Regions from separate parts of the Massilia sp. TSP1-1-2 genome, predicted to be linked through region 4. Evidence: predicted binding sites of a transcription regulator. Region 4 holds the regulator's gene; each other region holds the start of a gene.
The links. The regulator LexA, encoded in region 4, represses DNA repair genes until DNA is damaged. The targets are predictions, from matches to a motif close to ACTGTATNNNNATACAGT.

Region 1 (3,293 bases), on a different contig from region 4:
CGCCAGCGAGGAGTATGCAGTGCGAGCTTGCAAACATGGCAGAATGCGCTCCGCTTTTTCGTCTTGCTTTTACCTATTCAAAGAAGTCGTCGTCGACTTCGCCCTTCATGGCGGTGCGCACCGCTTTCTGGGAAAATCCGCGCTGCATCAGGAAGCGCACTTGCTTGTTGCGCTCGGCAGGATCGGTAGCGACCGCACCGAACTTGCGCTGCCACACTTCGCATGCCCTGCCCGTTTCGCTGTCGCTCAAACCCGCCTTTAATTCCTGCAAGGCTACACCACCCACGCCATGACTCTGCAGCTCGGCAATGATGCGGCTGTTGCCGAAACGATGGGCGCGCCGGTGGATCAGCGATTCAGAAAACCGCTCTTGCGACAGCCAGTTGTTTTTTTCCAGAAAGTCGAGCAGAGCGGCGACGTCGTCGCCCTCTTGCGCATACTTGGACAGCTTGCGCCCCAGTTCCAGCCGGCTGTGCTCCCGCATCGATAAAAAACGCAGGGCACGGCCTTTCAGGCTCAGTTGGGGCCGGGCCATCAGCAACGACGCCCGACTACTCGGCGACAGCTTTCAGCTTGGGCGCCTTGGCCGCGACCGCCGGCTCTTCGCCTGGGAGAGGCGGCAGTTCGCGTACGCCGAGCGCGGCACGGACCTTGTTCTCGATCTCGCGCGCCAATTCCGGCCGCTCCTTGAGGTAGATACGCGCATTGTCCTTGCCCTGGCCGATGCGTTCGCCGTTGTAGCTGTACCAGGAACCGGACTTTTCGACGATCTTGTTGTCGGCGCCCAGGTCGAGGATTTCGCCCTCGCGCGAGGTGCCTGCGCCGTACAGGATGTCAAAGTGCGCTTCCTTGAACGGTGGCGCGATCTTGTTCTTGACGACCTTGACCTTGGTTTCGTTGCCGATCACTTCGTCGCCCGACTTGATGGAACCGGTGCGGCGAATGTCCAGGCGTACCGACGCGTAAAACTTGAGCGCATTGCCGCCGGTGGTGGTTTCCGGGCTGCCGAACATGACGCCAATTTTCATGCGGATCTGGTTGATGAAAATGACCAGCGTGTTGGTGCGGTTAATGGAACCGGTCAGCTTGCGCAGTGCCTGGGACATCAGGCGTGCCTGCAACCCTGGCAGCGAATCGCCCATGTCGCCTTCGATCTCGGCGCGCGGGGTGAGCGCGGCTACGGAGTCGATGACGATCAGGTCGACGCTGCCCGAACGCACCAGCGCATCGCAAATTTCCAGTGCCTGCTCGCCCGTGTCAGGCTGCGAAATGAGCAGGTCCGACAGGTTGATGCCCAGCTTTTTCGCATAGCCCACGTCCAGCGCGTGCTCGGCGTCGATAAAGGCGCAGGTGCCGCCCAGCTTTTGCATTTGCGCGATGGTCTGCAGCGTGAGCGTGGTTTTGCCCGACGATTCGGGACCGTAGATTTCCACCACGCGCCCGCGCGGCAAGCCGCCCACGCCCAGCGCGATGTCCAGACCAAGCGAACCGGTCGAGACAACCTGGACTTCTTCCACCGGGGCGTTGCCGTCCATACGCATGACGGAGCCCTTGCCAAACTGCTTTTCAATCTGCGCCAGGGCGGCGGCCAGCGCCTTGCCCTTTTCTGCAGCGTTCAATACGGTTTTCTTGTCGTCCATAATTTTCTTTCAGTCTGAAGAAGGGCGGGGTGGCGCCACAGGTACATCACAACAGGTACTGTACAAGCGTACAGTAGTTTTGGCAAGCCTAACGTGCAGACAATTTTAAAAAATTACCCGGCCTTGCCCCAAATGAAACACAATAGGCGCAAATCAAAACAGGTGCCCACGGATGCGTATTTTACTTGCCGAAGATGATAGCGTGCTTGCCGACGGACTGACGCGCTCCTTGCGTCAGTCGGGCTACGCCATCGATTGCGTCAGCAATGGCGAGGAAGCCGACACCGCTTTGTCGACCCAGGAGTTCGATCTGCTAATCCTCGACCTGGGCTTGCCCCGGCTCTCGGGCCTGGAAGTGTTGCGGCGCCTACGGGCGCGCGCCTCGCTGCTGCCGGTCCTGATCTTGACGGCGGCCGACTCGATCGAGCAGCGCGTCAATGGCCTGGACCTGGGCGCCGACGACTACATGGCCAAGCCGTTCGCGCTGTCGGAACTGGAAGCGCGGGTGCGCGCCCTGACCCGGCGCGGCGCCGGCGGCGGCCCGGCCGTGGTGCGCCATGGCCCGCTCACGTACGACCAGGTCGGGCGCAGCGCCTACATCAACGAGCAGATGCTGGACCTGTCGGCGCGTGAACTGGGCCTGCTTGAGATTTTGCTGGCGCGCGCCGGGCGCCTGGTCTCCAAGGAACAGCTGGTCGACCATTTGTGCGAATGGGGCGAGGAAGTATCGAACAACGCCATCGAAGTCTATGTGCACCGGCTGCGCAAAAAAATCGAAGTGGGCGGCGTGCGCATCGCCACCGTGCGCGGTCTGGGCTACTGCCTCGAAAAATTCGCGCCCGCAGCCGTCGACGACGCAGCGCCGTAACAGTGGATGACCGCGATGCCGGCCTGACCCAGGCCACCGCGCTGGCGCCGGATACGGTGCTGTACGTGCCGCCCAATACCGAGCCGGACGAAGACATGCAGCATTCGCTGTTTGGCGAAATCCTCGACTGGATGCTCGCGCCCCTGCTGCTGCTGTGGCCTATGAGTATCGCTATCACCTATCTGGTGGCCAAGTCGATCGCCAACCAGCCTTTCGACCATGCGCTGGAAGACAGCGTCACGGTGCTGGCCCAGCAGGTCAAGGAAGTCGACGGCAAGGTCCGCTCGCGCCTGCCCGGCAGCGCGCGCGACATCCTGCGCGCCGACGACGTCGACAATGTCTACTTCCAGATCGCCGGCCCGGACGCGGCCCACATCGACGGCGACCGCGATCTGCCGCAGCCGGCCAGTCCCGAGCACTACCGCAGCGGGCGCGTCCACTTTCGCAATGATGTCATGCACGGCACGCCGGTGCGCATCGCTTTTTCGTACGTGAACCTGGGCCCGCTGGCGGCGCGCGGCGAGGAACCGCATACGGCGCTGGTGCAGGTGGCCGAAACGCTCGACAAGCGCGCGCTGCTGGCCAATGAAATCATCAAGGGCGTGATCCTGCCCCAGTTCATCATCCTGCCGATCGTGCTGGCCCTGGTCTGGTTTGCGCTGGCGCGCGGCCTGTCGCCACTGGCGCAGCTGCAAGAACGCATCCGCGCGCGCCGCCCGGACGACCTGTCGCCCATCGATGCGCGCCAGGTGCCCGAAGAAATCTCGCCGCTGGTGGGCTCGCTC
Region 2 (3,293 bases), on a different contig from region 4:
TCAACATTGACGTCAACATCAACAGCAAGCCATGCCGCTGCGCTTTGCGCGCCAGCGGCATGGCCTGTTTCAAGAAAGTACGCCCCCTGCCACCAGTCCGCCACACATGACCACGAACAGCATGATCAAGGTAGTGCGCTTGCGTGCAGGCAGTTGCGCCAGGTACGTTATGGTTGGTGCTCTCATGTTTTCTCCCGCTAGTGTGATTGTTGTGTGAGAATTCGATTACTTTTTCACCGGAACGTTCGGTTGATTCAGGAGGTCCAGCACCTCCTCGGTAGTGGAGCGAGGCCCCTGCGAGGCAGCGATGGTCTTTTGCGCGCGGCCTGCACGCGGCTTGCTGCGATCCGTTTTTTCCACGGCCGGGATGATCTCGCCGCCAACGCTGGTGCGTAAAATCGTCGCCAGATTCTGGGCTTCGGCGCGCACGTCGCCCGTCACGATCCTGTTTTTGACCGTCAGGTCGGCCAGCGCCTTGCTCGACACGCGCAGGCCGCTCACTGCCAGCAAGCTGGTTGCCACGACGTTGTCCGGGTCAAGCTCCAGCACTTTTTTCGCATGCGTGATGGTCTCCCCGTATTCGTGGCAGTCGAAGCTGACCTGGGCAATGCGCAGCCAAGCAGTCTTCTCCAGCGGGTAAGCCCGGGTAGCAATTTTCAGGGTGGCGACGGCGGCGTCGCTCTGACCCAACTTGAGCGCGCTGTCGGCTTGCTGCAGCAAGGTGGCCATGGCAGGCGGCGCGGGCGGCGCCGGCGTGGTCGATGCGCAGGCGGCGAGCACCGCAACGCATGAGAGGCTCGTAAGCAATTTTTTCGCATTCATGGCAGGCCTCGAGTTGTAGTCCGAAGTCTATTATTGGTTCCCGAAAGTGCACGGCGATTGCGCCTGATCAATGTACCGGTGCGGCACGCTTCATTTCGGAAAACAAAAGCGACACCGGGCGGACAATCGGAAGGAAGCAAGAGAAAGATCATGGCGATCTCGTGCAGTTTCTTTCTAATTAGGAACGTGGTTCCCAATCAAGGAGTCGAACTTGCACGCTTCCGACGACAAACCCTTTCCGCTCGCCCCAACGAAGCGGTCCCCGCAGCCCAGGCGCACCGTCAGCAAGAAAGACTTCAGCCTGCCCAAGCCGTATCGCCGTCAATTGTTCAGCGAAGAACCGGCGCGACTGACCCGCTTGCAAACGGCGATGCTGACCTTGGGCGCGCTGCTCGTAGCCGCAGTGCTTGCAGTGCTGGCCCTGCTGGCGCAGGAGAGCGATCATTCCCCGGACGGCAAGGTCATCGTGGCCGCCGCCCGGCTCGAGACCGTGGACTCGGTCGAAGCCCAGCTGGCGTCTTTACCCCCGCCTGCCGCGCCGGCTGAACCGCCCGTTCCGCCAGCGTTGCAGCATGAGGCGCGCACTGCCGGCATGCTGCCGACGCAGACGCCGGCCACACGCCTGCACCCGGCGACCAAGCCGAAAGCGAAAGCGAAAGCCAAGGCCAGGCAGCCCACCCGGCTCGCCGGCGCGCCTAAAAAACCAGCACTGCGCGGGCGCGCCCTGGCCGCCCTGCTCGAGCGCGAGAAAAAAATCAGGCCTGCGCCGATGAAACCGGCACCCCGGGAACCCACGCTGACGATCCCTGCGCCCGATCCGGATGTTGCCCTGATCGCGGCGATCTTGCTGCTCACGCCAGCGCCCCTGCCCGCCTCGGCGCCGGCGGTGGCGATGGAACTGGCCGGGCGCGCTCAGGGAACCTGCATGCCCGTTACGCCCAAGGACCACGGCTGCGCCGAATTGCACAAGTTGAAACCTTGACCGGCAAAAACCACAGCGCGCGCGAAAAGAGGGAATTTTCTGGGCTTTGCCGGGGTCAGAAGTTATACTGTATATAATCACAGTTAATAGAGAAGTCCGGTAGTGCAGATGCGCAAAGTGCTTGAAAACGAGTTTTACTATCTCGATAATTTCCATCGGGTGCTGGAATGGATCGCCGAGCGTTACGACGACCTGCTCCTTGACGATGAGCGCGCCTTCATCGCCCTGTTCGCGACCCTGCCCCAGCCTGCGCGCGCCCTGCTCGTGCGCATGGTCATGCGCAAAGGCACATTATTTCGCGCTAGCAAGCTCAACTACGCTGAAATCGGCTGCCCGGTCGAGGCCGCGCGCCATTTGCTGCCCACCGGCTGGGTCTCCTGCGACCCGGTCATGTCGCTCGACGAACTGTTCGACCTGCTGCTCAAAGACGAGCTGGCTACCGTTTTCCGCCTGTCGTTGCACGAAAAAGGCGCCCGCAAGGCCGAGCAGCTGGCAGCGCTGCGTACCCAGTTTGACGATGCGCGCGCCTTTTCGCACTGGTGCCGCGACTCCACCGACGTGGTCTACAGCATCCTTGTCAAACCCCTGTGCGACCGCTTGCGCCTCATTTTCTTTGGCAATCTGCGCCAGGACTGGACCGAGTTCGTGCTCTCCGACCTGGGTGTATTCAAGTTTGAAAAGGTCGACTTCAGCGCACACTCGCGCGGTTTTCGCCATCGGGGCGACGTCGACGACTATCTCGCGCTGCATGGCTGCAAGGAGCGCTTCGAAGCTGGCGAGGCGCTGGACGACGTGCTGCATTCCCTGCCGCCAGAGGCGTTTGACAATGACTGGATCGACAGCCGGCGCGAACGGCTGCTGTTCCAGATCGCCCAGCACGTTGAAAAGCAAAAGGACTGGGCCGGCGCCATTGATTTGTACACGCGCTGCCGCTTTCCCGGCGCGCGCGGCCGGGCCATCCGGGTGCTGGAAAAAGACGGTCAATACCAGCGCGCCCATACCTTGCTCACGCTGGCCCAAAAAGCGCCGGAGAGCGACGCCGAACGCCAGCAGCTCGCGCGCATCGGGCCGCGCCTGGCGCGCCGGCTTGGCCACGAAAAAGCGCCGTCGCGGCGCAACCCGGCGGTGCAGCGCCTGGACCTGCACCTGCCGATGCCGATGCCGCAGGAAGCGTGGTGGGTCGAAGGCGTGGTGCGCGACCATCTGCAGCGCGACGACGCGCCCGTCTTCTATGTCGAAAATGCGCTGATCAACGCGCTGTTCGGCCTGCTGTGCTGGCGCGCCATCTTCAGCGCCATTCCCGGCGCATTTTTCCACCCTTTCCACCGCGGCCCGGCAGACCTGTTCAGCGCCGATTTTTTTCCGCGGCGCGAAGCGGCGTTTCGGGCATGCTTGGCTGAACTCGACACCGACGCCTATCGCGCCGCCATCCGCGCCACCTATGCCGAAAAATGCGGCATCCAGTCGCCGTTTGTGACCTGGGAAGCGC
Region 3 (3,293 bases), on a different contig from region 4:
TGTTGAAGGCGGGATGAACACCGAAAAACGCATCGGCAGCCCGATCGCGCTTGATGCGTGGCGATAAAAGCGCTGGACACCGCCAAAGCAGGCGTGTTCACTGATCAGTTCGAGCATAGATGTTCCAGGCATGGTTTTCTCAGAGATCAAGCGTCCCGACAAGGACAATGCACCAGTATGCCTTTTTGCCCGACCCCTTGCCAGCCCCGGCCTGCTCAGTGGGCGCGGCCGAGGTTACGGTCGACCACTTGCTCGACCTCGGCAAAGTCGTTTCCGGTGACCTTGAGCTGATTGGCGATGAGCGTATAACGGGCGCGAATTTCCAGTTCGCGCGGCGTCTGCTCGCCGGGCAGGCGGGTGGCGTCCGGCACCGCGCTCGCCGCTTCTATGGACAACAGGTGCGTATTGCTGGCCCAAGCTCCCAGGCGCACGCCTGCGTAGAGCATCTTGGCCTGCAGCTGCGAACAACCGCCTGCAAGGCAAGCAAAGTAAAACATGGCGTCGGATTCGGCGCGCAGCACGCCTTCGCGGCCGACGGCGGCGTCATGCACGAGCGCTGCGCGCCGGTAGTTGCCGGTGTACGGGCTACCCACGGACGACCATAGCGTGCGCGGAATGCTGGCGCCATTGATGACGGTGCCGGCCGGAACATCCCAGCGGCGCCCGTCCTGGTCGAGATACCAGAAATCTTCGATCACTTGCATGTCGCGGTCGTCGCCGCGGTCGGACAGCCACATGGTTTTGGGATTACCTGAAAAAGCACCATAGCTCATTATTTTTCTCCAATTGGGTGTTAAACCGATTACACGACTTGCAAGGACAGCAGCGGTACACTCACCGGAGCCATTCCCCGTTTGAACGCGCGCACGGCGCGCAGTTCACGGACGGTAGCATAATTGCCAGCATCGTCACGACCGCGCCAACGGGCGCCGCGCCCATACTGCCAGAGGCGCCGCGAAAAATAGTCATGCACCAAATCTCCGCCGGGGTCAGTTCCCCCATTACGACACGGCCTCGACCGTAACCCGGGCTACGGTCGAGGCCGTGTCGTAATGGGGGAACTGACCCCATGTGCAACTAGCCGCCGCCGATGCCGCGCATTACGCGCCCGGTGCCCCCGCATTCGGGACACGGCGCTCCGCCGGCCTGCTTGCCGCTGCCGCTGCACTGGTCGCAAATGTCTTCGGCCGCGCCTGGGGTGCCGGGCGCTGCTTCGTCGCCGGGATTGAGGATGGGATCAGTTGGAATTGCCATGCTAGCCTCGCCGTTGGAGTGGAGTGAACACCTATTCTAGGCGCGCGCGGGGGCGGGTGACGTTCAATTCCAACTAGAAAGGATCGGGACTTATTGCCGCTTCGATAGGAAGCTGACATTGACATTATCATGGTTTGGCGGATACTTCTAGGGCAGCAATCCAGGGCAGCAATCCAGGGCAGCAATGCGGTGCGTGTGGACCGTTACAGTCACGAGCAAGGATCGGCAATGACTCTCAAGCATCAGCAAGACAGCGGCGGCGCTCCTCGCGAGCGCGCCGACTACACGCGCCAGGACATGCGCCGGCGCACCATCGTCAATCAGGCGATCTCCATGCAGGAAAGCAGCAATACCGTGTCCGCCATCGAATATCTGAAGGCAAACGATATCGAGGCGGTTGTGATTGCGCGCGTCTTGCTCGAACCGATGCAGCGCAGCGCTGAAAGTTATCATTGAGTAGCGCACGTGTTGCTAACGCAACAACGCTATCTGCAACGAAATTGTCACATGCGTCCCTGCGCCGCGTCGGATCGCACCGGCGTGCGGCAGTGCTGCGCATGCGCGCCGCCGCGCACACGGTGTTGTTAAAGCAGCATTGATTTGCGCGGGGTTGAGCCGCCTGCCCAGGCCTGGTTATGCACAAAAGGGTCTTGTAGGAAATGTCCTAATATTTTTTCGGCCGTTCAAGCTTGACTTTGCAAGTCATTGATTTTAAACGCATAAAATTTTGCCTTTTGAACGGGCATTTTGTTGAAACCCGCATCGTTGCAGGCTTGCGCGCTGTCAAGGGGCGGTTATCCACAAAGTTATCCACAGCGATTGTGGATATCTGAAAAAGCCCTTAAGAAACGGCTACTTAGCGTTGAAAAGCTAATCGACTGGCAAGTTTCCGCTTACCACCGCGGGGCACCCCCGGCGCACAAGCCAGTACGCATTCTTTATTATCCTTGCTTTTGACTACTGTGTAAATGTACAGTTGTATTCTTTCTTGCCCGATTGCCCGCCATGCCCACCGCTTCCGTCGACGCCGCCCCGCTCGATCCCTTCGCCAGCCTCAATGATGCGCAGCGCGCCGCTGTAGAGCACGACATCGGCGCCGCCGACGGTACCGCGCGGCCCTTGCTGGTGATCGCGGGCGCCGGCTCGGGCAAAACCAGTACGCTGGCGCACCGGGTGGCGCGCCTGATCCTGAGCGGCGCCGATCCCCAGCGCATCTTGCTGCTGACGTTTTCGCGTCGCGCCGCCACCGAAATGACCAATCGCGCCGGCAGCGTGCTGCAGCGCGTCTTCGCGCTCGGCGCCGGCCAGGCGCCCACGCGCTTGCCGTGGGCCGGCACCTTCCACAGCATTGGCGCGCGCCTGCTGCGCGACTATGCCGGGCGCATTGGCCTGGACGACGCGTTTACCATTCACGATCGCGGCGACTCGGAAGACTTGATGGGCATGGTGCGCCACGAGATCGGCCTGACCACAACCCAGAAGCGCTTCCCCCTGAAAGGCACATGCCTGTCGATCTATTCGCGCGCGGTCAACAGTCAGGAACCCCTGGCCCTGGTGTTGCAAAGTACTTTCCCGTGGTGTAGCGAATGGGAGCCAGAGCTGAAAAACCTGTTCGGCGCCTATGTCGACGCCAAGCAGGAGCAAAACGTGCTCGACTATGACGACCTGCTGCTGTTCTGGGCCGAGATGGCCGCCGATCCCGAGCTCGGTCCGGAGATCGGCGCCCTGTTCGACCATGTGCTGGTGGACGAATACCAGGACACCAACCGCTTGCAGGCGGCCATTTTGGTGGGCATGAAGCCGGGCGGGCAGGGGGTGATGGTGGTGGGCGACGACGCCCAGTCGATTTATTCCTTCCGCGGCGCCACGGTGCGTAACATACTCGACTTCCCCAAGCAGTTCGCGCAGCCGGCGCGCATCGTCACGCTCGAGCGCAACTACCGCTCCACGCAGCCAATCCTGGACGCGTCAAACGCGCTGATCGCCGCCGCCCTCGAGCGCCACGCCAAGACCTTGTGGACCGACAAGACCTCCACGGT
Region 4 (3,293 bases):
GCGGGCGCGCTTGATTGCGGTGTCAACCTGGCGCTGGTAGTGCGCCTTGGTACCGGTCAGGCGTGCTGGCATGATTTTGCCATTTTCCTGGACGAAGTCTTTCAGCGTGTCGACGTCTTTGTAGTCGACCTGTTCTACGTTCGCTGCCGTAAAGCGGCAGAATTTCTTACGCTTGAACAGTGGGTTCTGTTGTTTGCGTTTTTCTTTAAGCTTGAGCTTGTTCTTGTCGAATTTTTTACCGAATGCCATTTGAGGCTCCTGTATCTAAAATGTATCGTCGCTTAAGCGGCGGCACAGAAATCAATGATGTGAAACACCAGGCTTTTGCTGCTGCGGTTCTTTTTTGCCAAAAATCCCGTGAACTGGTGCGCTGCGCCTAATTCGGCCTGGCTGAACCTGCCTGAAATCTCGCCCGCTGCAACAGCGGCAATTTCAAACTCGGTCAGCCTGGGCACCCCTGCTTCGACCTGCTGCGAACTGTGCATCAGGGTGGCGGACACGATGGGCACGCCGGCCGGGGTGTAGCGCAACACATCGCGCTCGCCAATCAGGGCTACGAACTGGAGTTGATTCACCGAGGTGGCATCAATTCGCGTTCAGGACTTTCAAACAAAAAATTACGCTGCTGCTTGAACTGGGGCTGGAGCTGCTGCGGCAGGAGCCGGAGCTTCCGAGCGGTGGCTCTTGGCTGCGTCTTCACGTTGTACCGATTTCATCATCGGCGATGGCGTGGTTTCAGCCTTCTTCATGCGAACGGTGAGGTGACGCAGCACCGCATCATTGAATTTGAACGCGGTTTCGAGATCAACCAGCGTCTCGTTGTCGCATTCGATGTTCATGCAGATGTAGTGCGCTTTTGGCAGCTTGTTGATCGAGTAAGCCATCTGACGACGACCCCAGTCTTCAACACGGTGAATGGAACCACCGCGCGTGGATACGCTGGCTTTGTAGCGTTCGATCATCGCCGGGACTTGCTCGCTTTGGTCCGGGTGGACGATAAAGACGATTTCATAATGACGCATGCATAACTCCTTAGGGACGTTTAAACAGATGCCCACCTCGGCGTCAAGACGAGTGTGGGAAGGGAAAGCCGGCAATTATAGCGCGAGATGGCGCTTGCTGGCAATGCCCTTGTTGCTCCTTCAAAGTCCGGGGATGAAATCGTGGTCAAGAAGTTGGCTTGGGCAGCATGGCATGGCCGCCGGCAAAGCTGATCTCTGATCGCGTGAGGCCGCCTGCAAGGGCTACTTCGCTGATGAAATCTTCTTCATTCGCTGAAATTGACACGTCAAAGTGCAAATAATTCAGGCAAAACCGCATTTAATACTTGCGCTGGGCGAAATACTGTACAAAAATACAGTCTGTTTATACAAACAGTCTCTTATACCGATGATCAAGCTCACACCACGTCAAGAACAAATCCTCAACCTGATCAAGGACGCGATCGACAACACGGGCTTTCCACCGACCCGCGCCGAGATTGCCAACGAACTTGGCTTCAAGTCGGCCAATGCGGCCGAGGAGCATCTGCAAGCGCTTGCGCGCAAGGGTGCGATCGAAATTTCGCCGGGCACGTCGCGCGGCATCCGCCTGATCGGCGCCAGCCTGGACGTGATCCCGCTGGTGCCGGCCTCGCTGATGATGTCGCTGCCGCTGGTCGGGCGCGTCGCTGCCGGCTCGCCCATCTTGGCGCAGGAGCATGTGGAAGCCACTTACAGTGTCGACCCGGCGATGTTCTCGTCCAAGCCTGACTTTTTGCTCAAGGTACGGGGGTGGTCGATGCGCGACGCCGGCATCATGGACGGCGACTTGCTGGCCGTAAAAAAGGTCGATACGGCCAAGAACGGCCAGATTGTCGTTGCCCGGATCGGCGAAGACGTCACCGTCAAGCGCTACAAGAAAACCAACGGCATTATTGAACTGCTGCCCGAAAATCCCGATTTCAAGGTCATCCGCGTCGACCCTGAAACCGACGACTTCGCGCTCGAAGGCCTGGCCGTCGGCCTGATGCGCAGCTGGCACTAACAGCAACCATTCCCGCAATCTACCCCGGGGTAGATGTTGTTTGACTGTGGCTACTTGACCATGCGGTTGTGCTCGGCAACGTAGGCGTCGGTGGCGTCGCGCCAGACGGCGTAGTCGGCCAGCAGCAATTTGGAGGCGATGCGGGCTTCTTCGACGATGCGCGCCTGCACGCCTTCGAGGTGTGTGGTGGCGGTGGCCATTTCGTCTTTGGTGAGCAGGTCGGCAATGTCGGCAGGGATGCGCTTGGTCAGGGGCGTGGCGGCGTTGATGTTTTCAACAAAGCCGTTGTAGCACAGCTGCCAGGCCTGGACTTTGGCGGCGACGGCGGCAATTTCATCGTTCACTTTCGACATGGCCGGGATCCGCGGCACCGGACAACGGTACTTGCCTGACTTTAAGTCAGCACCGTCGTACTTCGACATCCAGTAAGCGATCTCTTCTTTGTGGGCTTCGCGCCGCTTCATCATCTCCAGCGCGGCAAGCGCCGTCTTGTTGCCCTTCGCGGCCGACTTCTTGAACCATGACTCGGCCTTGACCAGGTCCACGCTGCCGGCGTCGCCGTATAGATACATTTCGCCAACGTGCAACTGTGCTTCGGCATTGCCGGCGTTGGCGGCCTTGGTAAATAACTGCAAGGCTTGCGGATAATCCTTCTTGGCAAAGAGCGCGTTCGCGCTCGACAGGTCATCGGCTTGCGCCGCGCCGCACAGCAACAGGCTCAGGCAGAACAGGGTTTTCTTCATGTGTTGGCAGTCTTGCGCAGTAGGATCAAGCCAAGATGATAAACCGGTTTTGCGCTTTCAGTTCAATCCGCTTCGCCATTGACGCGCATCATCCGGCGCCGCAGCGCGCTGCCGAACGGTACAGGCATGCGCGAGCCTGCACCTTTCACAGCGTCGGCCATCAGGCGCGCCTCTTTCTTAGGGCCGGTAGTTGCGGCGCGCGGCGCGAATTGCGAGCAGCATCTCGGCCGCGCTCTGCTGCTTTGACAGCGCGCCCGGCGCCATGCCATACAGCAGCGCGTCGGGCGCAGCCGCTGGCTTGGGATGGCGCGCCGCTTCCACCAGCCCGCAGATCACGCCGGCATTGGCGGCAATCGCCACGCTATCAAATCCTGCAGCGCCATCATTGTCCGCTCCGTAGCGCCGCTTCATGTCGGCCAGCGCCTGCTTTGCGCCGAGCTGCACGCTGGCGATCAGTTTTCCACCATTGTCGAAAATCTGCTGGTCGAACGGCATGAACAGGCGGCTCTCGCAATCGGTGTGCGC

Region 1: a site for LexA is predicted at 1,698-1,715, ahead of recA (recombinase RecA). Genes of this name have one in related genera too.
Region 2: a site for LexA is predicted at 1,871-1,888, ahead of ACP7BV_RS04715 (VRR-NUC domain-containing protein). Genes of this name have one in related genera too.
Region 3: a site for LexA is predicted at 2,214-2,231, ahead of ACP7BV_RS02680 (ATP-dependent helicase). Genes of this name have one in related genera too.

What each region holds. Positions count from the first base shown of each region.
Region 1 is NZ_JAFCTU010000038.1:28,800-32,092, forward strand. Features, by position in the region: gene recX (recombination regulator RecX) at 74-535, opposite strand; gene recA (recombinase RecA) at 552-1,640, opposite strand; gene ACP7BV_RS23345 (response regulator) at 1,813-2,508, shown strand; gene ACP7BV_RS23350 (sensor histidine kinase N-terminal domain-containing protein) at 2,511-3,293, shown strand, end outside.
Region 2 is NZ_JAFCTU010000004.1:72,277-75,569, reverse strand. Features, by position in the region: gene ACP7BV_RS04730 (hypothetical protein) at 1-104, opposite strand, end outside; gene ACP7BV_RS04725 (hypothetical protein) at 226-729, opposite strand; gene ACP7BV_RS04720 (hypothetical protein) at 1,034-1,804, shown strand; gene ACP7BV_RS04715 (VRR-NUC domain-containing protein) at 1,913-3,293, shown strand, end outside.
Region 3 is NZ_JAFCTU010000002.1:167,708-171,000, reverse strand. Features, by position in the region: gene fghA (S-formylglutathione hydrolase) at 1-117, opposite strand, end outside; gene ACP7BV_RS02695 (DUF1353 domain-containing protein) at 216-773, opposite strand; gene ACP7BV_RS02690 (hypothetical protein) at 1,078-1,254, opposite strand; gene ACP7BV_RS02685 (hypothetical protein) at 1,483-1,710, shown strand; gene ACP7BV_RS02680 (ATP-dependent helicase) at 2,260-3,293, shown strand, end outside.
Region 4 is NZ_JAFCTU010000016.1:77,635-80,927, reverse strand. Features, by position in the region: gene rpsR (30S ribosomal protein S18) at 1-249, opposite strand, end outside; gene priB (primosomal replication protein N) at 282-575, opposite strand; gene rpsF (30S ribosomal protein S6) at 618-1,022, opposite strand; gene lexA (transcriptional repressor LexA) at 1,390-2,025, shown strand; gene ACP7BV_RS15485 (tetratricopeptide repeat protein) at 2,076-2,768, opposite strand; gene ACP7BV_RS15480 (hypothetical protein) at 2,946-3,293, opposite strand, start outside.